3 regions of the Paraburkholderia sp. D1E genome follow, and region 2 is predicted to be linked to each of the others. Evidence: riboswitches for the same ligand, from Rfam matches in the RefSeq annotation. Region 2 holds a riboswitch; each other region holds the start of a gene.
The links. Region 2 has a riboswitch for cobalamin ahead of ACUN0E_RS14580 (precorrin-3B synthase). Riboswitches for the same ligand answer to the same signal wherever they lie in the genome.
Positions count from the first base shown of each region.

Region 1: another riboswitch for cobalamin. It lies ahead of ACUN0E_RS07515 (CbtB domain-containing protein); the one in region 2 lies ahead of ACUN0E_RS14580 (precorrin-3B synthase).
Region 3: another riboswitch for cobalamin. It lies ahead of cobW (cobalamin biosynthesis protein CobW); the one in region 2 lies ahead of ACUN0E_RS14580 (precorrin-3B synthase).

Region 1 covers NZ_JBQYMB010000001.1:1,616,075-1,623,542, reverse strand. The annotation lists gene ACUN0E_RS07525 (Arm DNA-binding domain-containing protein) at 437-961, opposite strand; gene ACUN0E_RS07520 (CbtA family protein) at 986-1,732, opposite strand; gene ACUN0E_RS07515 (CbtB domain-containing protein) at 1,744-1,965, opposite strand; adenosylcobalamin (AdoCbl) riboswitch at 2,019-2,106, opposite strand; gene ACUN0E_RS07510 (histidine phosphatase family protein) at 2,203-2,790, shown strand; gene ACUN0E_RS07505 (hypothetical protein) at 2,847-3,287, opposite strand; gene ACUN0E_RS07500 (alpha/beta hydrolase) at 3,358-4,371, opposite strand; gene ACUN0E_RS07495 (MFS transporter) at 4,414-5,772, opposite strand; gene ACUN0E_RS07490 (alpha/beta hydrolase) at 5,769-6,845, opposite strand; gene ACUN0E_RS07485 (porin) at 6,922-7,468, opposite strand, start outside.
Region 2 covers NZ_JBQYMB010000001.1:3,234,559-3,242,026, reverse strand. The annotation lists gene ACUN0E_RS14600 (alpha/beta hydrolase) at 1-116, shown strand, start outside; gene cobJ (precorrin-3B C(17)-methyltransferase) at 141-1,922, opposite strand; gene ACUN0E_RS14590 (precorrin-2 C(20)-methyltransferase) at 1,919-2,650, opposite strand; gene ACUN0E_RS14585 (precorrin-8X methylmutase) at 2,651-3,277, opposite strand; gene ACUN0E_RS14580 (precorrin-3B synthase) at 3,270-4,823, opposite strand; cobalamin riboswitch at 4,907-5,085, opposite strand; gene cbiE (precorrin-6y C5,15-methyltransferase (decarboxylating) subunit CbiE) at 5,170-6,393, shown strand; gene ACUN0E_RS14570 (cobalt-precorrin-5B (C(1))-methyltransferase) at 6,393-7,468, shown strand, end outside.
Region 3 covers NZ_JBQYMB010000001.1:2,880,390-2,887,857, reverse strand. The annotation lists gene ACUN0E_RS13040 (ATP-binding protein) at 1-311, opposite strand, end outside; gene cobN (cobaltochelatase subunit CobN) at 308-4,108, opposite strand; gene cobW (cobalamin biosynthesis protein CobW) at 4,115-5,215, opposite strand; cobalamin riboswitch at 5,411-5,690, opposite strand; cobalamin riboswitch at 5,770-5,997, shown strand; gene cobA (uroporphyrinogen-III C-methyltransferase) at 6,222-6,983, shown strand; gene ACUN0E_RS13020 (cobalamin biosynthesis protein) at 6,980-7,468, shown strand, end outside.

The sequences.
Region 1 (7,468 bases), 1.6 Mb from region 2:
CTCGCCATCTTCGAGAACACGCTCGCACCAGTCCTGATAATCCGCAGGCAGCATGCGCTCGATGTCCACGTCCTCAACCGGGTTCACCTCAAAAAGCAGCCTCCAGGGCTTGCGCCTGGCCGCCCACACGAACATCGCATTGGCGTACATGTGCAGCGATATGCCGGTCGAGATTTTCCCTGCGTCGATGAGCGTGCGGACTGCCTGCGAATGTCGCCTGGCGTGATATCAGCAACCCGCGTATCGCCAGAACCCGGCAACAGGTGCAGCTCGAATATCCGACGAACACCTCTGGCCCCGTCCGGTGTATTGTCCACCATTGCCTCGGGATGCCACGCTTCGAACATGGCCTTCACGGTCAGTTGTGATTCCGCATGCTCACGCTCCCGTTCGACCAGTTCCTGCTGTTGCCGTACAACCTGCGCCTTCTCGACTTTCAGCTTGTCCGCGACCAGCCTGCGCTGGCCGGGTCGCCACCGCGTTGTACACGCAGTTTCGTTTCATCAAGCTTCAGCCGGATTGCGGCGAGCGCCACGCGCGGCCACGCTCCAAGTGGCATTTCCCGGGACTCACCCTCGAAGCGGTAGCGATAGCGGACGCTGATTCCCTTCGCTCCGGCATGCACCCGGCCAGACAGGCCGGTGCCGTCGTTCACGACGCGGTCATGATCGGCGGCGCCGAGTTTAAGGAGCGACCCTTTGCTGATTGATTGCGAACGATTTTCCCCACGATATTCCCCACAAAACACCTGCCGTGTCCCGATGATACGGACAACCGGAGGCCGTGCGCCAACAACTAAGTTGTTGAATTCAAACGGAACAGATGTTTGTAGACCTTGTGCGACGCGGGATAACTTTATCCACAGACTTTGTCCATAAGCCTGTGGATAACATCCTGCCAAACGCGCCAAGTGCTTGATGTATTTATATTCTTGCGCGCTGCACGTCGGCGCAACCGTCACGACGGTTGCGCCCGTGTTATGCCATCAAAGGTAAGCGGACTTCGTCGCGCTACCGGTCGCGGGAGCCAACAGTTTGCTCCGCTCAACCAGGGCGCCGAACAGCAGCCCAATGGTCGTCCACATAATCACCTGCATTCCGATTGCCGCGACGCGGAATTTCCACAACAGCACCGCCGGGAAAGCTGCCGGCACTTCGTTGATCGTCGGCATCGACAGTTGCACGGCAGCAATGATCACGACAAACACCACGCCAGCCACGATCGAGCCATTCCACGCGCCCAGCTTCAGCGCCGCACGGCGCCGCACCTTCAGCGAGAACACCAGTGCGACTAGCGAGATCGCGATCATCAGGAAGAACAAACCGGTGCGCGTCCCGATCGTCTCGGGGTCGCCCACCGAGGGTGGATTCGCCGGATATTTGATGTTCGGGACGATCACCAACGCGATAAACGCGCCAAGCGCCAGCCATGCGGACAACGCGCGCGCACTCAGTGCGCCGACGCGGCCGTACGCAAACGCGAACACCAGCGAGAACAGTCCACCGAACGCTGCGCCATACGTCACCACACCCGTCAGCAGCCCGAGCCCCGCTTGCGTATCGCGGCTCACCAGTTCGGGTTCCGGCGCTTCGCCTTTGGCGGCATCGGCCTTTTCCTCGAAGGAGATCGCCTGATCGACTTGAGGCTCGCCCACCAATCTGGCGAAGCCGAACGTGAGCAATCCCGCGGCGATGCCTGCAAGCATCCCGCGTACCAACAATTTACCAACCATGTTCGACTCCGTTAGTGGCAGGGAAAGCCGAGCAGATGGCGGCCGTCGTGCACGAATTCATGCACATACATGCCAGGCACCAGCGAGGTGGCGCCTTCTTCCGCACCAACGAAATAAATCGCGAGCAACAGCAGCAAGCCGCCGAACACGACCCAAGGCAGCAGTTCACGCAGCGGAATCGGTGTGGGTTGGGCGACAGGCTGAGCCGCGGGATCGAAAACAGCGTTGGACATAATGGACATCTCCTGGGGGTAACGCGCCCCGATAGTCGATCGAAAAGGGATGGTGCGAAGCTCAGGTCTGGCTTTCGGCTCGTGAATGCCGATTACAGTGGCGCGACCGCGCCGGGCTCTCACCGGCTTCCGTGCTTCGCAGTGCCGCTATTCTACGCGCTAAACTTTGCCTCTCGGCAACGCAAAGCATGGCTGCATGCGTCCCGCCTTGGGCTGGCCTTTATGGGAATGAACTGAATGGACATACGGCTGTTACTGATCAGCCACGCATCGACCGCGGCGATGCGTGCGGCCCGCTTTCCCGCCGACGATCCGCTCGATGCACGCGGCCTCGCCGAAGCAGGTGCCGCGCGGGCGCGCCTGTCGATTCCGGACGACGCGGCGGTTTTTGTCAGCCCTGCCGTCTGTGCGCGCGATACGGCGTCGGCCTTGGGTCTCAGTGCCGCGGTCCACAAGGGACTGGCGGATCTGGACTACGGCCTATGGCATGGCCGCCGCCTCGCTGATCTCGCGGTCGAGGCGCCACAGGACCTCGGCGCATGGACATACGATCCCGACGCTGCCGCGCATGGCGGCGAGTCATTCAGTCAACTCGTGAAGCGTGTAGGACTGTGGCTCGATACGCTAGACGATGCGTCGAGCGAAGGACCACGCGATACGCAAAATGTGGTCGCCATCACGCACGCGCCAGTGATCCGGGCCGCCCTCGTATGTGCGCTCGCGGCATCGCCCGCCGTGTTTTCGCGCATCGAGATCGCGCCGCTCTCGACGGTCCAGTTGCGACGCTCGCGACGCGGCTGGACATGGTGGCCGGCGTCACAGTAACGGTGACCGCAACGTTTGCCGCGCGCAGACAGCCGATTCAAAACTCATGCGCCCGCTCACTTGCCTGAGACGACCAACCTCAGCTTGTTCGAACCGGCTCGCGTCAACGTGATATCGGTCCGCCTGGCGCGTGTGCCGAGATAAAAGTGCTGACGTCCAGGCGAATTCTGGTCGTGCGTGGCGTCTGGCAGACACGAAGCGATGTCCGCCGCGACGGCCTGCAGCGCATCCGCGCTCGAACCGGCGTCATGGTGCGGCGTCCACGTGCATTGGTAGCTGCCACGGCTCGCCAAACATTGCGCGTCATCGCCGTAGGGTTGTGCAACGCCTTTGCCGTCGTCCGGTGTGAGCGAGGCCAAACCGTCCGGCGCCGCCGCGACGATCCGTTTGAGCGACGCGCACGGGCTAGGCGCATCGTCGGCATTCGCGCTGCATGGCAGCAAGGCGCTCAGCGACACAGCGGCAATCGCTGCAGTAAGCATGATGGTCTTGTTCATGTCGGCGCGGTCCTTCGAAAGGTGGCTCTAGCGTGGTAGCACGGTTCGTGCCCATGGCGCGCCGGAACCGTCAGGAAGCGTCTCCAAATAACGCGGCCAGCCCAGGCGTCGACCCAAAAATCCCCTTCGCATCGTGCCCAACGCCGTCGATCACAAACGTACGATGCTTCGCCGATCCTTCCGGATGCCTGGACGCCATATAGCGCGCATAAGCCAGGCCACGCGCCAGCCGATGCTCGCCCTGGGTCTGCGCAGCGCATGAACGATCGAGTGCAGGATGCTGCGGATCGCAATCCGCGCCGCCGAGCAGCACGGTGACTTCGCGATGCGCATAGCGCGATTCGAGCGCGTCAGCGGAACCAGCGCCCTCTCTACGCGAAGCATAGGCCGGCAAATCCTCGAGTCCATACTTCCAGCGATTAAACGACGGACAGACCGTCGCATCGAAAGCCTCGAACTCGCCGGACGCAGTCGGCCGCATTGCATCGAAGTACACATACGAGGAAGGATTCGCGACCACATAGCGCAGTGCGATTCCGCGCGCGACGAGGGGCGCCTCACCCTGCGCCACCACGGCATAACGCTGCACCACCTGGCCGCCGCCCGAATGCCCGGCGATCACCACCTCGCTCAGCGACGCAAACTGCTCGCGCGACGCCAGTGTCTGCAGAATGGCGTCGAGTACATCGAATGAACTGATCGGCGCCGGACCCTCGGCGTTTTCGCCGCCCATCCAGCTAGTCCATTCCCAATGCAGCGTGGACGGCGGCAGCGCATGCGCGCTGAGGTCGGCACTCGCGAGAAATTGCGGCACGATCAGCAGCGTATCGGCGGCATCGCCACCCGCCAGCGCGCACGCGCGCTCCGCCAGATCGAAGTACGAGTCCGCATTGCGCAAGCGTCCGTGAATCAGGATCACCGCGCGCTTGACCTCACGCGTCGGCGCAAGCCAGTCGCCATTCGCGAACACTGGCACGGTGCCGCTTCCCGCATGCGTTTCGACACTAAAGTGCCGGCTGGCGACGACGGCGACCGGACGTTCATTCGGCGCGCGTTCGTCGTCTGTAATCAAAGGCTGGGTCATGCAATAAGCTCTGGTTAATCTAATGAGTCTGGCGAGATGCGTCTAACGCGTGACGAACTGCGCCGTTGCGCCGCCCGGCTCGCGCCCCGAGCGCGTGAAATACACCATCGCGAGCGACACGAAACCGGCAAAAATCAGATAGAAGGCCGGCGTCAAACTGCTGCCGGTCAGGTGCGTCAAACCGGTGATAGTGAGCGGCGCCATGCCGCCGAACAGCGTCACCGCAATGTTGTAAGACAGCGCCACGCCCGCCGAACGGCTACGCACCGGAAACAGCGTCGCGAGCATGCCGGGATGTGCACCGGACATGGCGGCGAGGAACACCGTCGCGACCATCTGCGCAATGAACAGATGCCCCGGCGTCGGATTCGTCACCACGAAGTGATAGAGCGGATACACGCACACCATCCACGCGATCACGATTGGATAGAACAGGCGGTATGCGCCATAACGATCGGCAAGCTTGCCGGATAGCGGAAACAGGAACAGATTCAGCACGCCCGATACGAATGCCCCGAGCAGCGCGGTGGACAGCGGCAAATGCAACTGCCGCTCGACGTACACCGACAGATACGAGTGCCACACATAGTTGGTCGCCGCGCCGATGATGATCACGCCCATCGCACAGATCGCCGCGTCGCCGTTGTCGCGGAAGAACTGACGCACCGTCACGCGCGGCGGCTTGTCCTTCTGATCGAGCAAACGCTCGAACTCTGGCGACTCGGCCACGCGATGCCGGATGTAGAAGCCGAACGGTCCCGCCAGCGCGCCGAACAGAAACGGTAGACGCCAGCCCCACGCCACCAGTTGCTCGTGCGTGAGTTGCGTGGTCAGCAGATAACCGACACCAGACGAAAGCAGCAGCGCGAACGCCTGCGCCGACATGTTGAAGCTGCCATAAAACATTTTCTTGTGCGGCGGTGCGTACTCGACCAGCATCGCCGAAGCTGTCGCGAACTGCCCGCCCACCGAGAGCCCTTGCAACAGCCGCGCGAACACCACCAGCAAAGGCGCCGCGATACCAATGCTGGCGTAACCCGGTGTGAGGCCCATCAACAGCGTGCTCGCCGCCATCGAGATGATGAGCAGCGAGAGCGCTTTGCGCCGCCCTGCCCGGTCCGCATAGATGCCGAGCAGAATGCCGCCGATCGGACGCACGATAAAACCGACAGCGAACGTGGCGAGCGTCAGCATGATCGACACGAAGCCACCACCGCCGGGAAAGAACACCTGCGCGATGATCTTTGCGAAGTAGCCGTAGATCAGAAAATCGAACCACTCGAGTCCGTTGCCGAGTACCGAGGCGAAGATCGCGCGCCGCACCATCGACGGGCTCAAGCCGTTCGATGCCTCCGTGGCGGACGCGGCACCGTCACGCTGGTTCAGGCTCGCCTCGCTCATTGCTCACATCCTTTGGTATCGAACATCGCCGACAATGCGCAAACCGACGTCAGCATGCGCGCGCCGTTGTGGCCAACGCCCGGCACGATATGAAAGCTCTGCTTCAGGCCTTCCGGATGACGCGACTGGATGTACCGGTAATACGCTTCTGCACGCGCAACACGCTGCGGACCTTGCGCTTCGGCCGCACAGCTTTTATCGAGCGCGCTTTGCTGCGGATCGTCATCCGCCCCGCCGACCAGATAGTCAATGCGGCGCGACGCATAAGTCGCTTCGAGTTGCGCCGGCGAGCGATCGTCGAGGTACGGCGGCCGATTGTCCATGCCGTATTTCCATTGATTAAAGTCGGCGCATTGAGCGGCGTCGAACGGCGTCGCCACACCTTGTGCATTCGGCCGTTGCGCGTCGAAATACGCATAGGTCGATGGGCTCGCCACCACATAGCGCACGTCGATACCTTCCTGAGTCAGCACGTCGATGTTACGCGCCGCCACAGCGTAACGCTGCACGACCTGTCCGCCACCCGAATGTCCAGCAAACACCACGTGCCGCAGATTCGGAAACAGCTTGCGATCCGCGAGACGCGTAACAATCGCGTCCAGCACCGTGTACGAACTGATGGGCGACGGCGCCCGCGCCGCTTCACCGCCCATCCACGCGTCGCCTGTCCAGCGCAAGAGATCGGCCGGTTCGTCATGCACGCGCAAGTCGAGCGTGGCGAGGAATTGCGGCGCGATCAGGAGCGTGCTGTCGGCGTCCGCGTGAGCGGCATCACGTGCATTCTGCGCGGTGCGAAAGTACACGTCTGCGTTGCGCAGCTTGCCGTGAATCACGATCACCGCACGCGTCACCTGCGGTTGCGCGACGTTCCAATCTTTTGACAGGTACAGCGGAAATTCAGCTTGCCCTTGCGGCGTGTCGATCGTGAACCGTGTATCCGAGATCGCCGCCACCGGTTTCAGATGGGATTCGTAGGCATGCACCGCGAATGCCGGTTGCGTGAACAATGCCAGCACGGCGGGGCCCGCTGCCGCGCACCCCATCGCCAAACGTCGTGAAAGTTTGAATGTCATGCAACTTGCTCCTGATAGCCGTGCACTGTCTTGAACGCGGCGCATCGTCAAATCCGTCGTTTAAAAGCTCAAAAACTCAGAACCGATGCCGGATGCCGAGCGTCACGCCCGTCTGGTTCGGACCGAATGCGGTGTCGCTCGTCAAGCCGACTGGCGTGTACTGGCCGTTGGCATAGCGCGTGGAAGCGGCATAGGCAACGGTTGCGTACACGTCGGTTCGCTTCGAGAGAATATAGTCCGCACCGAGCACGCCCATCAACGAGTTCGACACGTTATCCGCCTTGTTGCTCTGGTAATACGCGGCGGCGGTCACGCGGAAATACGGCAGGACAAGATAGCGGACCCCGCCGAACCACAACGCCGACGACACCGTCTTGCCCTTGGTCGGGTTGTACAGATAGTGCTCGTAGCCGCCCATGATGGTTACGTCGCCGATCTGCTGGCGCGCCGAGGCGCTCCAGTTACGCGACTTGGTCCACAAGCCGGTCGAATTGATGGCGCCGTTGCGATAATCGTAGGCCACCGCCGCGGCAAAGCTGCCGGCATCGTAATCAAGCGCGCCGCCGTATGCCGCGCTGCTTTGAAACGAGTCGGCCGTGCCGCCGAAACTGTAATCCGCCGTC
Region 2 (7,468 bases):
AGCAGGCGGAGTTTGTGCCGCTCGCCGGGTGCAATCACTTTACGATTCTTGAGGACCTCGCGCGAGCGGATGGCGTGCAGATGAAGGCGGTGGTGAGGGGGATGGGGCGCAAGTAAAAATGAGCGGAGCGAGCACAATGCTCACTCATACCACCGCGGCGTATAAACCCACTCGCCTCCATCGATGCCATTGGCAAACGCCCGCGTCGTCGACGAGCCCACGATCACCATTGTCCGCATATCCACATCGTTTGAACGCAGCTCGCCGAGCGTGATCGTGCGCAGTGTGCTGCCCGGCCTGCCGATGTCGCGTCCGAGCACCACCTTTGTCTCCGCAGCGCGATATTCCCGCACGATGTCCAAAGCTTTATCCAACTGCCACGGCCGTGCGCGAGAGATCGGGTTGTAGAACGCCATCACCAGATCCGCTTCGGCCGCATGCCGGAGGCGCTTTTCGATGATGCTCCACGGTTTCAGATTGTCGGATAACGACAGCATGCAGAAGTCGTGACCCAACGGCGCACCGGCTTGCGCCGCGGTCGCCATGGCCGCCGACACCCCCGGCACGATAGCGAGTTTGACCGTGCGCCAGTCAGCGTTCGTCGAACCTCCTTCTTCCAGCGCCTCAAGCACTGCGGCCGCCATCGCAAACACGCCAGGGTCGCCCGACGACACCATCACTACTGACCGTCCTGCGCTGGCGAGGTCGAACGCATGACGCGCACGCTGCATCTCTTCGCGATTGTCCGTGCCATGTACGCGTTGATTGGCACGCAACGGCCCGGCCATTTTCACGTAGGTTTCGTAGCCGAGGATATCGGTGGCTTCGTTCAGCGCTGTTCGAGCGGCAGGCACCATCAGGTCGGCGCTGCCGGGACCGAGGCCGATCACCGTCAAGCGGCCGCGTGCGCGGCCGATCGTGTCCGGGTCGATTGCCAACGGTGCCAACGCGAGCGCAACCCCTGCGTCCGCGTCGTCGTGCAGCGTTTCATAAGGGAAGCGCAGCGCGGCATGCAGCAAATTGCTGGGCGCCTCGCCATCTTCCGGGAGCGGCTGAGCAAAACGCAATGGCACGTTCAGGCTCGCCGCGGCATCGGCGAGCGCCGGGTCTGCCATGTGTTCAGAAGGCGCGAGCAATGCCGCGAGCGAAAGCGTCGCAAGCCCATGCGCGTCCAAGGCCTCGCGCACGAGCGCAGTGATTCGCGCGCCGGAACCCGTCTGCGCGTCTGAACTGAGATTTACGCCAAGGCCCGCCTCCGTATTGGAATACGCACCAGCACCCTGAACAGTCACCGCCGCCACCACGCTCCGCGGATGAATGACCAGTTCATCATCACGCCCATCCCACGCACGCGGCGTCACGCGAATTGCCAAACGTGCCGATTCAGAGCGCGGCAGTTGCGCATCCTCCAGCCATGGCGCTTCGCCTTCGATCCGCGTGCTTTCGCCCGCCAGCAGATCCGAAACAAAGCGTTTCCCTTGCGCGATATCGGCGAGCGCATAGCCCTCGGGCGGATTGAGCACACACGTGCCGAAGCGAAGTTCGCCACTCGTCGTAATCGCAGGCGACACCGCCAACGCGGCCGCAATCTCACGCGCCATCACGTTGACGCCTGCAAGTCCGCCCAGCAACGGCACGACCGCGCTGCCATCCTCCGCAACCGCCAGCACGGGCGGCTCCGCGCCCTTGTTCGATAACAACGGCGCAACGCAACGAATTACGATCCCGGCGGCGCACAACGCGACAATCGGCGTGCCTCGCGCATATAGATCACGCAAATGAGCGCCGAGCTCCGTATAAGAAACATCAGCCTCGACTCGTCCCTGGAAGGCGTGCACCTGACAACCCGCATACAACGCCTGGATACGCCGCGCAGTCGCCAGCGCGCCCGAACCGAGAATCACAATCGCGGGTGGCGTCATGCTTGCCATTTTTCCCCCGGCACGACGAGCAGCGAAAAATACGGCGACGCCATCGGATCGACTTCGGCGAGCGGCACGATGCGCTGATTGCCCATCGTCGCGCGTTCGACGTAAAGCGCACGATGCGCGAGCCCCAGCTCGCCGAGCACGCGCCGCACCTTATCGAAATTGCGGCCGAGTTTCATGATGACGGCAGCGTCCGCATCGGCGAGGCGCCGGCGCAATTCGTCTTCGGGCAACACGCCGGACAGCACCGACAAACTCTGATTGCGATACACCAGCGGCGAACCGAGCACCGCTGCGCCGCCGAGCATCGAGCACACGCCGGGAACGACTTCGGCTTCGAAGCGCGCCGCGAGGCGGTCGTGCAAATACATGTACGAGCCATAGAAAAACGGATCGCCTTCGCAAATTACCGCGACGTCGCGACCTGCATCGAGGTGGCCGGCGACGATCTGCGCTGCGGTGTCGTAGAAGTCGGCGATGATCGCTTCATACGAAAGCGGAGGCTCGAGCGCTTCAGTGGTGACGGGATAGACGAGCGGCAGATGCTGCTGGGCGTCATGCAAATGCGCCTCGATGATGCTGAAGGCGTTGCCTTTCTTACCCTTCGCGACGAAATACGCGACCACGGGTGCCGCCTTCAGCAAACGCAGCGCTTTCAGCGTGATGAGTTCCGGGTCGCCGGGGCCGACGCCGAGTCCGAATAAACGTCCTTGCACGGTCATTTATTCGACCTCCGTCGCCAGCGCATTCACCGCGGCGGCGGCCATCGCGCTGCCGCCACGTCTGCCGTGAACCACGACATAGGGCACGCCGCGGCTGTCTTCGGCAAGCATCGCTTTCGATTCGGCCGCGCCGACAAAACCCACCGGAAAACCGAGGATCAACGCGGGCTTCGGCGCACCGGCATCGAGCATGTCGAGCAGATGAAAGAGCGCGGTCGGCGCGTTGCCGATCACGACGACACTGCCGGCCAGATGCGGCCGCCACAATTCGAGCGCGGCGGCCGAGCGTGTATTGCGGAGTTCGCGCGCCAATCCGGGCACGTCTTCGTGCGTGAGCGTGCAGATTACTTCGTTGTTCGCGGGCAGTCGCGCGCGCGTGATGCCTTGCGCCACCATGCCGGCGTCGCACAGAATCGGCGCGCCTTGTGCCAGCGCCGTGCGGCCCGCGACGCCTGCGCCTGCAGAAAACTGGAGATCTTTAATGACGTCGACCATCCCGCACGCGTGGATCACGCGCACCGCGAGCTTTTCGAGGTCGGCGGGGATGCGCGAGAGATCGGCCTCCGCACGTATCGTCGCGAAGGATTGGCGATAGATCTCCTGACCGTCGCGAATGTAATCAAGCATCAAAAGGGCTCCGGGCCAGGTGTGCCAATGGGTCGAGCATGTCGGCGGCCTGTTCGATCGTGAGTTGGTGCGCGACACACGAGCCGAAATCCGGCTGGCCGTCGCGTCGATAAAGGTCGTAGATGCCGGGCGCCACGGCCAGCAGCGTGTACGGCGCGCAATGCGCGGCGGCGCATGAGCGCGGGCAGCCGCTCAGATGGACGTCGATGCCCTCGGGCAAGCGATTCGCTAAAAGCAGTGCGTCGGCTTTGGTGTCGGCGAGGCTTTTTGCGCAGCCTGTGGAACCGGCGCAGGCGATCAAGCGTGTAAGAGGCTGCGTGGGATCGCAGGCGAGGCCTAGCGTGTCCATTTCAGCGAGCACGGTGGGTGCTGCATTTGCAGCGACATCGGGCAGCAACACGCTTTGCCAGGGCGTCATGCGCAGCGTGCCGTTGCCTTGCTGTTGCGAGAGCGTGGCGAGGCCGCGCAAGGTGATGGCGTCGAGTCGTCCAAGCGGCGGTTGGCCGCCTACGTGCTGCATCCCCACCACGCGCTGCGCGTGCGCGCCGAGTCGTAGCGTGGCATCGGCAGGCGTGCCGCGTTGCCAGTTTGCGAGCGATGTGTCGCGTGATAGCGGGAAATCGACATACGCTTGAGCGTGCTGCAATAGCGCATCGGCGGAATGCGTGGCAAGCAGATGACGCATGCGCGTGGCATCGGCGGCGGCCAGATCGAGGAACGTGTGCAGCAGTGCACGAACAAGACCAGTGACTTGCGCAGGGAGCACGGCGGCGAGGGCGCCTGTGCTATCCGTGCGGGGGCGTTCCGTGGCGTCACGCGAGTTAGCGTATCCGGCATGCTGGAATGTATCCGTGGCCGCATCGGCTTCAACGGCAATGTTCGCGTTCGCCACTACCGGCGGACACCCCCCCAAACCAACAGCAAACCGCACGCCGTCTTCCGCCTGCGTTGCCGCCAGCCAGACATCATGCGGATGATCGAGCCGCGCAAGGCGCTCACCGCCATCGAGCAGTAGCGCGAATTTGGGCGATAGCGCCGCAAAACGCGCTTCGGTTTGCAGCAAGGTGAGCAGTTCGAGGCTAAGCGGCCGCGTGTCGAACAGCGCAAATGGATCGCGCCCGGCAGTCGGGCTCACCATCACATTGCGCACATCGTCCGCAGCGCCGAATCGAGATGTGTCTGAAGCATCCGCTGAGGTCGCGAGCAGCAAGCGGGAAGCATCCACCGCGCCGGCCGCCCCAATCGGACCTAACCCCGCATCGACTAGCGCCGCGATCAACGCCGCTTCATGCCCGCTTAGCACGCCACGCACCTGCAGATTCGCGCGATTGGTCAACTCGACCACGCCGGCCGCATGCTGCTCACTCACGTCGGCAATCACCACGGCTTGCGCCGCGCTCAGCTCGCCGTCGGGCAATTTGATCCGGCAAATCCCCCCATCGCGTGCGGCGACGATGCGCAGCAGCCCGGGACATGCCGAGGGCCGCAGCGTCTGGGCCGCGTCGGACGAAGCAGTGGAGGGCGAAGCTTGATTCAAGACGGACACCGGGTTTAGCGTCGCGCGACGGCCCGAGCAAGCCGCAAGGCGGCATTGCTGCGGCATCGGTACACCCCGCCCGATGTAGGCTGGCACGAACAGTCTCGCCGGCAGGTCTCCTGGCTGGCAGGTCGTGGTCCGCCGCTGCCTTCCCGGTCGAACCAGTGGCGCGGAGCGCAGGCGGACTCGCTGCATACAGTTGCGGGGGCAGCCACAGTGGCACTGTGTTCCCTCTTCGGCCCCGAAGGGCACCGGCGGCTGTATTATGCCTTTTTTCGAACAGCACAACGAGGCTGGACGCTTTGATCGGCGTGGCACAGCGCAATATTTGAAGATACAGATTGAGGATGGATTCATGCCGGCATGGCTGACCGTAGTGGGCATAGGCGATGACGGCTTCGCCGGCTTGGGGAGGCCTGCGCGGCGTGCTTTGCTGGAGGCGTCGGTGGTCTACGGCGGCGAACGGCATCTGGCGATGCTGCCCGCGCGCCTCGCCGCGCGGCGCGAGACATGGCCGCGGCCGTTCGATCTCGCGCCGTTGCTGGCGGAGCGTACAAGGTCCGTGTGTGTGCTGGCGAGCGGCGATCCGATGCTGTTCGGCGTCGGCGCGACGCTGGCGCGGCAGTTGACGCCAGGTGAGTTGCGGGTGCTGCCCGCGCCTTCATCGTTGTCGCTGGCGGCCGCGCGGCTGGGCTGGCCATTGCAGGATGTCGCGACGGTTTCGCTGGTGGGACGGCCATTGCCGACACTGAATGCTCATTTGCACGACGGCGCGCGCGTTTTCGTGCTGAGCGCCGATGGGCGTACACCCGCAGCACTGGCCGAATTGCTGAATGCGCGTGGTTTCGGCGCGACCCGGATGACCGTGCTGGAGCATTTGGGCGGTGATCTGGAACGGCGCATCGACGGACGCGCGGACCAATGGTCGGCACAGGAAGTGGCGGCGCTGAACCTGATTGCGCTCGAATGCCGTGCAACGGAAGGCGCCCCGCGTTTGCCGCTGACCTCAGGCTTGCCCGACGACGCCTTTCGCCACGACGGTCAGTTGACCAAACGCGACGTCCGCGCGATCACGCTGGCGCGCCTCGCGCCGACACCCGGTGAATTGCTATGGGATGTGGGCGCGGGCAGCGGCTCGATCGGCATCGAATGGATGCGCGCGCACCCGACTTGCCGCGCGATCGCAATCGAAGGGCATGCGGAACGGCAGCGGTTCATCGAACACAATCGCGATGCATTGGGCGTGCCGGGTTTGCAACTGGTGGCCGGTCGCGCGCCCGATGCGCTGGAAGGACTGGCTGTGCCGGATGCCGTGTTCATCGGCGGCGGCGTGACGGTGCCGGGCGTGCTCGACGCCTGTTGGGCGCGTCTGCGCGATGGCGGGCGACTGGTCGCCAATGCGGTCACTTTGCAAGGCGAGGCGGCGCTGGCGGCGTGGCGTGAGCACCATGGCGGCACGCTGACCCGCATCGCGCTTGCCGACGCACAGCCGCTCGGCGGCTTCGATACGTGGCGCCAGGCGTTGCCGATCACGTTGCTGGATGTCACCAAGCCGGCCAACTCCCCACCCCAACCGTAATGCGCGAAGAAACGCCCGAACAATCCGCGCCGCTGCGTAGCGGCTACACGACCGGCAGTTGCGCCACCGCGACGTCGCTGGCGGCTGCGCGTCTGTTGCTAGCGGGTATCGTCAGCGAGGTCGCGGAGATTGTGTTGCCGAAGGGCCAGCATGTGCCGATGCCACTGGTGTTCTGCCGCCAGACCGATGATGGCGCGGAAGCGGGCACCATCAAGGACGCCGGCGACGACCCGGACGTCACGCACGGCGCGATCGTATTCGCCCGTGTGCGGCTGCGGGCCGAACCAGGCGTCATATTCCGGGCAGGGCCTGGCGTTGGCACGGTGACGCGCGCCGGCCTCACGCTGCCGGTCGGCGAACCGGCGATCAATCCCGTGCCGCGCAAGATGATGACCGAGCATCTGAGCGATCTAGCGGCCGAACAGGGATACACCGGCGGTTTCGACGTGACGATCGGCGTCGAAGGCGGCGCGGAACTCGCACTGAAAACGATGAACCCGCGGCTCGGCATTCTCGGCGGTCTGTCGATTCTCGGCACCACCGGCATCGTGCGGCCGTTCTCGTGCTCGGCCTATATTGCATCGATTCATCAGGGTATCGACGTCGCGCGTGCCAACGGTTACGTGCATCTCGCGGCCTGTACCGGCAACGCAAGCGAGGACGCAATGCGCGCGCACTACGGTCTGCCGGATATCGCGCTGATCGAAATGGGCGACTTCGTCGGCGCGGTGCTCAAGCATATGAAGCGCGCGCCGGTCGAGCGCCTGAGTGTGTGCGGCGGCTTCGGCAAACTCAGCAAGCTGGCCGCCGGGCACCTCGATCTGCATAGCCGGAATTCGAGCATCGATCTGGAACGGCTTGCAACATGGGCCTCTGAACATGGTGCGGATGATGCCTTGCAGGCGGCGATCCTCGCCGCCAACACGAGCCAGCAGGCCGTCGCATTGGCGCACGCGCAAAACGTGCCGCTCGGCGATATCGTCTGCCGTCACGCGCTCGCCGTAGCGCGCGATATCGTGCCGCCGCAGGTCGCCGTCGAAATGTTCGCCATCGACCGCCAGGGCAAGCTGATCGG
Region 3 (7,468 bases), 350 kb from region 2:
ACGCCGCGATGCGCTTTCGCGAGCAAACCCGGCGAAAAACGCACCGAGCCATCGCGCAACACGGTTTCGATATCGAGCGTGCCGATCAGACGATCTTCACTCGCGCCGAGCGGCAAATTCACCAACTGCCCTTCCGGCAACAACTCAGCGAGCGCGCGCGCCGCGGTCGATTTCGCCGTGCCGCGCGGCCCACTCACCAGCACGCCGCCCAGACCCGGGTCAATTGCAGCGAGCAGGAGCGCCTGCTGCAATGGTGTCTGGCCGATCAGCGCGGCAAAGGGAAAAGCGGGCCGCTGGGTCGCTGCGTTCATGTTTGCATTCCTTCGATCTGCTGCTCGCTCGCGAGCAGATGCTGTTCGACTTGCGCGCGATAATCGCCGGGCGCTTGCCACAGACCGCGCTGCATCGCTTCGAGCAGACGCTCGCAGATCGAATGCATGGCGTGCGGATTGTGCCGCTGCAAGAACGCGCGCGTATCGGCATCGTTCAGATAGGCGTCGGTGACGAGCGCATATTGATGATCGGCGACCACCCGTGCGGTCGCATCGTAGCCGTAGAGATAATCGACCGTCGCTGCGATTTCAGCAGCGCCCTTATAACCGTGGCGCTTCACGCCATCGAGCCATTTTGGATTGACCACGCGTGAGCGGACCACGCGCGCGATCTCTTCATGCAACGTGCGAACGCGTGGCGCGGCCGGGTTGCTGTGGTCCGCGTGATAGACCTGTGGCTGATTGCCCGCCAGATGCCGCACTGCCGCGACCATGCCGCCCTGAAACTGGTAGTAATCGTTCGAATCAAGCAGGTCGTGCTCGCGGTTGTCCTGGTTCTGCAGCACCACATCCATCGCGGCGAGACGTGCGCCGAATGCGTGGTGCGCTTCTTCGCCAGCGCTTTTCTGCGTGTAGGCGTAACCACCCCACGCTTGATAGGCAGTCGCAAGGTCCGCGTCGGTTTGCCATTGCTGCGAGTCGATCATGTCCTGCAGACCCGCACCATACGCGCCGGGCCGCGCGCTGAAGACACGCCAGCCGGCACGCTTGCGCGCCTCGGTGGCATCCATGCCGCGCGCAATCAGCGCGTCGCGTTCGCGCAGCACGCGCGCGCGAATCGGGTTCAGGTCTTCGGGTTCGTCGAGTTCGGCCACGGCCTGCACGGCGGCGTCGAACAGATGCATCACGTTCGCAAAGGCATCGCGGAAAAAGCCGGATACGCGCAAGGTGACGTCGATACGCGGCCGGTCGAACACCTCGATCGGCATGATCTCGAAGTCAGTCACGCGATGACTGCCTGGCGCCCACTTCGGCCGCACACCGAGCAAAGCGAGCGCCTGGGCGATGTCGTCGCCACCGGTGCGCATGGTCGCGGTGCCCCACACCGAGAGGCCAATCGCGCGCGGGTAATTGCCTTTTTCCTGCAGATGCCGTTCGATCAACTGCTGCGCGGATTTCAAACCAAGCGACCATGCCGCTTGAGTCGGCACTGCTCGCGTATCGACAGAATAGAAGTTGCGACCGGTGGGCAGCACATCGGGCCGTCCACGCGAAGGCGAACCGCTCGGCCCCGGCGGCACGAAACGCCCTTCAAGCCCGCGCTTCAGATGCCGCATTTCCTGCGGACCGCAGGCGTCGAGCCGCGGCAGTACATCGTTGCGCAGTCGCTCGATCACTCGTTCCGCTTGAGGCAAGGTTCCGCTCACGGACACAAAGTCGGACGCTTCATCACCACACACTTCACGCAACATCTCGGCCGCCAGCAGTTCCAGGCGCTCGCGTGTATCGCCGCAGTGCCGCCACGGCGCATCGCTGACCTGTTGCAACACGTCAGAACGTGGACCGTCCCACGCCGCCGACCAATCCACCGACAGCGGATCGAACAGATGATCCATCTGCAGATCGCGCGCCAATGCGTCGATCAAACCAGCCTTGCTGCCTTGACCATCACCGACCGGAAAGCGCCCTAAAGCCAACAATGTATCGCGCCGCTGCACCCCGTCAGGCGATTGCCCGAACGTATGCAAACCATCGCGAATCTGCGCCTCTTTCAACTCGCACAGCCATGCATCGACGCGCGTTAGCAACGCGTCCTCGGCGTCCTGTCCGTTCGGCTCCGCGAGACTCAATTCGTCATGCAGCTTATGCTCGACGATGGTCGCGAGAATGGTGCGCCTCAACAGCTTCGAACGGCGCGGATCGACCATCAGCGCCTCATAGTATTCGTCGACCTGGCGTTCGAGGTCTTGCAACGGCCCGTAAGTTTCAGCGCGCGTAAGCGGCGGCATCAGGTGATCGATAATGACGGCCTGCGCACGACGCTTCGCCTGGCTGCCCTCGCCCGGATCGTTGACGATGAACGGATACAGGTGCGGCATCGGGCCGAGAATCAGATCGGGCCAGCACGCATCGCTCAACGCGACGCTCTTGCCGGGCAACCATTCGAGATTACCGTGCTTGCCGACATGCACGACGGCGTCGACGCCGAACTGATGACGCAACCAGAAATAGAACGCCAGATACGCATGCGGCGGCACGAGTTCAGCGTCGTGATAGCTCGCGTAATCGCCCTGCTCACGCGAACGCGACGGCTGAATCCCGACGAACACCTGCCCGCAGCGCCAGCCTGCAATCATGAAGCGGCCGCGCCGCAACGTCGGATCCTGTTCGGGCGAGCCCCAGCGCGTGTTCACCGCATTGCGCGCTTCGGCGGGTAACGCATTGAAATGCACCAGATAGTCGTCGAGCGCGAGGCTTTGCAACGCGGGCCGCAAATCACGCACGACCGGATCGTTGGTCACGCCTTCGGTCAACGCCTTCAGCAAGGCGTCGCCGTCGGCAGGCAATGCTGCGAGGCGGTATCCCTCGTCGCGCAACATGGACAGAATGCCGACCACCGAGGCCGGCGTATCCAGCCCCACGCCGTTGCCGATACGCCCTTCGCTCATTGGGTAATTGGCGAGAATCAGCGCGAGTTTCTTGTCCGCGTTATCGAGTGTGCGCAGACGGCACCAGCGGCGGCTCAGTTCGGCCAGAAAGCCGACGCGTTCGAGGTCCGGTTGATAGCGGACCACATCGACTTCGGTGTGCGGACAACGATAGGCGAGCCCCTTGAAACTGATCGCCCGCGTGATGATACGGCCGTCCACTTCCGGCAACGCGATATGCATGGCGATATCGCGCGAGTTGAGGCCTTGATTGTCCTTGACCCAATCCTCGCGGTTACCGCCACTCAGAATCACCTGCATCACCGGAGCGTCGCCGGCGAGCGCAAGCGGTTCGGGGTCGTCGATAGCAGACGCGGCGAATGCAGTCGTATTCAGCACCAAGGCGACATCGTGTTGCGCACACAACCGCTGCACGACTTCGCGGCTCATCGCATCTTTCAGCGAAGTAATCGCGACCGGCAGCGGATTCAGACCTTGTGCTTCGAGCGCATCAACCAGCGCATCGAACACGGCTGTGTTGGCCGCTTGCAGATGCGCCTTGTAGAACAGAATCGCAGCGACCGGCGCGCCCTTAACCCAGCGCGCCTGCCAGTCGGCCATCGTCGGGGTATCGCGTTCGGGATAATAGAGCGTCGCGGCAGGCAAGGCGCGCGGCGGCGCAGGCTCGTGCCCCCAGCCAAGCGAGCGGTACGCGATAGCGCGCAGGAACGCCTCGGCATTCTGCGGCCCGCCTTCACGCAGATAGCGCCATAACTGATGACACAGATCGGCGCCGGCAGTGCTGCGCGCGAGCAGGTTCGGATCTTCCTGAAGATCGCCGGAGAACATCGCGAGCGTCTGCTGCTTGCGCTCGGCGAGCGCGACCACCTGTTCGATTCCATACGGCCAGTACGCCTCGCCGCCGAGGTGATCGACCACTACGACACGCGCATGCTGCAACACGTCTTCGACATAGAAATCGACTGAGGCCGGTTGCCGCAAATACGTGACGTTCGCGAGCCGTACGCTCGGAAAACCCTCGCCCAGACGAGGCACCACGCTCGCCAGCAGCGACAGCGTGGTATCGGCGGAGCTGAGCACCACGATATCGGCGGGCTGCTGATCGATGCGGATCACGCCTTGCGTATCGTCGACAAAACCGCCCGGCGTAGTGCGCAGCAGATGCATGACCGGTTACGCCTGTTGCGGTTGGGCGTTCGCCACGGCGCCCAAAGCGGCGTCGAATGTCTGTTGCAGCGTGGCCTGGTCGAGGTCTTCGCCGATCAGCACGAAGCGGCTTTGCACGCCCTCGCCCGTTTCACCCGCTTGCCAGCGCCGGTCGAAATAACTATCGAAACGACGGCCCACGCCCTGGATCACCAGACGCATCGCGGCGCCCGGCAATGCCGCGAAACCTTTAACGCGGTAAATCGTGTTCGTTTCGACGAGCCCTTGCAACGCGGCGATCACAGTCTCGCGCGACGAAACATTCGCATGCACCACCACCGAATCGAATTCGTCGTGATGGTGATCGGCATCTTCGGCCGAACCGTGATGGTCGTGGCGCAGGTGAATCGTTTCTTCCGAGGCCGTTTCGAGGCCGAGCAACGTATGCAGATCGAGCTGGCCCATCTGCGCGCGCACGATCTTCACTTGCGGCGGAATTTCTTCACGAATCGAACTTTCGACAGAAGCTTGCTGTGCGTCGTCGAGCAAATCCGTTTTGTTCAGAATCACCAGATCGGCTGCCGACAACTGGTCTTCGAACAGCTCATGCAGCGGCGATTCATGGTCGAGATTCGGATCGGCCTGGCGTTGCGCATCCACGGCGGCCGGATTGTCGGCGAACTGGCCGCTCGCCGTGGCCGGGCCGTCGACTACGGTGACGACCGCGTCGACGGTAAAGCTGTTCTTGATCTGCGGCCAGTTGAACGCCTGCACCAGCGGCTTCGGCAACGCGAGACCGGATGTCTCGATCAGCACGTGATCGATCTGCTCGCGTCGCTCCACCAGTTTTTCCATCACCGGGAAAAACTCTTCCTGCACGGTGCAACACAGGCAACCGTTCGCAAGCTCATACAGTTGCCCTTCGGTCTCGACGCCGTTTTCATCGCAACCGATGCCACAACCCTTGAGGATTTCCCCGTCGATCCCGAGTTCGCCGAATTCGTTGACGATCACCGCGATGCGCTTGCCGCCCGCATGCTGAAGAATGTGCCGCAACAGCGTGGTCTTGCCGCTGCCGAGAAAGCCCGTGACGATGGTGACGGGGATCTTGCGCATTTGAGTTTGCATCGTGAGGTCCATCCGTAGGAGTTGCATGTGCACGCCGATGCGCCTGCGCGTCTGGCTGTATAGGCCGTGCAAACGGGGCGCATGCCCTAAGCCACGACAATAACCAGACACGAGGACGAACAACGGCGTTGCCGGGGCAACAGAAAACAGAAAACGGGAATGAGGTCATGAACGCGCCGCCGCATCCCCGCGGTGGTCATTCTTCGTAGTCTGGCCGGTATCCGGGCTGGCGAAAGCGCCGCTTCCCCTTCCCGGGCGAGTGGTTTCTCGCCCAGTGGTTATATGCCGACGCGGCCTTGCGCGTGGACATCGAAGCCGGCTCCGCGGCGCCAGGCAAACAACCTGGAACCGCTTTTCGCTTACCGTTGCGGGGGCAGCACAGGTTGACCCGATCCATTGCAGGTGGGCACCCTGTTTCCCGTTTAACTGCATGCGCACGAGCGCGCATGCGAGCACCAAAGTGCGTGCGAGTTTAGGCCGAGCGCCCCGTGCCGTCAAGGAAACGCAGGCGTCCGCAGGGCCTTTCCGCAGTGCCGGCGCGGCCTGCCGTGTGCTATCGTATGCGCGCGTTTGGTGCCCGCACATGCGTTCGCATGTGCAGTTAAACGGGAAACAGGCCGCGCTCGCTGCGCTCAACCTGTGCTGTCCCCGCAACGGTAAGCGACCTGCGGTGCTTTCGCATCGCGCATGCGTTTTTGATGCCACTGTCTGACGAATCTGGACGGGAAGGCAAAACGCATGAGGCCGCCAGCCCGGATACCGGCCAGACGCGGAGGCAGTGAACGTCACGCTGCCGTCCGCCGGAATCCGCGAGGGACGGATGTGAAGGCGCTGAAGCACGACGTGGCGCGGCCGTTGGCGTTTTCCCGTGGGAAACGCGGCGAGCAGCGTTTTTCGTCGCGCGTACCCTGTCGCACCGCATGACCTCAATTTCTGCCGCCCCGGGCCTCTTCGCGTCTCACCCGTTCCCGCTTGTCATGACATGGCGCACGCCATGCGCGCCGCGATGAGCCGCGCCTGGCTGATCGGCGCAGGCCCCGGTGACGTCGAACTGATGACGCTCAAGGCAACGCGCGCCCTGGCGCAAGCCGATGTGGTGCTGGTCGACGATCTGGTGAACCCCGACGTGCTGCAATTCGCGCGCGCCGACGCGCAGATCGTGTACGTCGGCAAACGTGGCGGGCATCCGTCGACACCGCAGGCCGGCATCGTCGCGCAGATGCTCGAACATGTGCAGGCCGGGCGCAGCGTCGCGCGTTTGAAAGGGGGCGATCCGTTCGTGTTCGGCCGCGGCGGCGAAGAACAGCAGGCGCTGCATGCCGCGGGCATCAGCGTGGACGTGATCAACGGCATCACCGCCGGGATTGCAGCGCCCGCGGCAATCGGTATTCCTGTGACGCATCGCGATTACGCGCAAGGCGTGGTGTTCGTCACCGGACACGGCGCCGGCAGTGGCGAGCCGGACTGGGCCGCGCTCGTCGCCACGCGGATGACGTTGGTGATTTACATGGGCATGCGTCGCCTGAACGATATTGCCGCCGCGTTGCTCGCGGCCGGCATGAGCGCCGATACGCCGTCCGCGGCGATCGAATCGGCGACGCGTCCTGAGCAACGGCACGTGCTCGCGCGGCTCGGCGAGTTCGCGGATACAGTCTCGCGTGCCGGACTCGGATCGCCGGCGATCGTGGTGATCGGCGGAGTGGCTTCGCTGGCTTTGGCGCGGGATGCTGTGAATGCCAGTACGGTGGGCGGGTTGGACGCGCAATGAAAACGCTCACTGTCGGCATCGGTTGCCGCCTGCACAGCCCGGCTGAGGAGATTGAAGCGGCCGTGCGCGCCACACTCGGCTCGCACACATTCGATGAAATCAGCACGGTTGCCTCGATCGACACCAAAGCCCACGAAGCCGGCTTGCTCGAATTCTGCGCGCGTCATGCCCTGCCGCTGATGCTGTTCAGCCGCGCGCAGATTGCGGCGATAGCGGTGGACGATCCGTCGGCGGCAGCACGCGAGCATCTGGGCATAGACGGCGTCTGCGAACCGTGCGCGTTGCTCGCCGCAGCGGCCGAATCTGAGGCGGCCAGCGCACCAGGCGCCGCCCACGCGTCGACATTTGCGTCAGTTGCATCGGCTGAATCGGCTGCCCCAATCGCCTCACCTGCGTCGATTGCACTCAGTGCCGCGAACGCACGGCTACTCGTGCGCAAAACCATTCGCAACGGCGTCACGGTAGCGATAGCCTCAACCACCGTC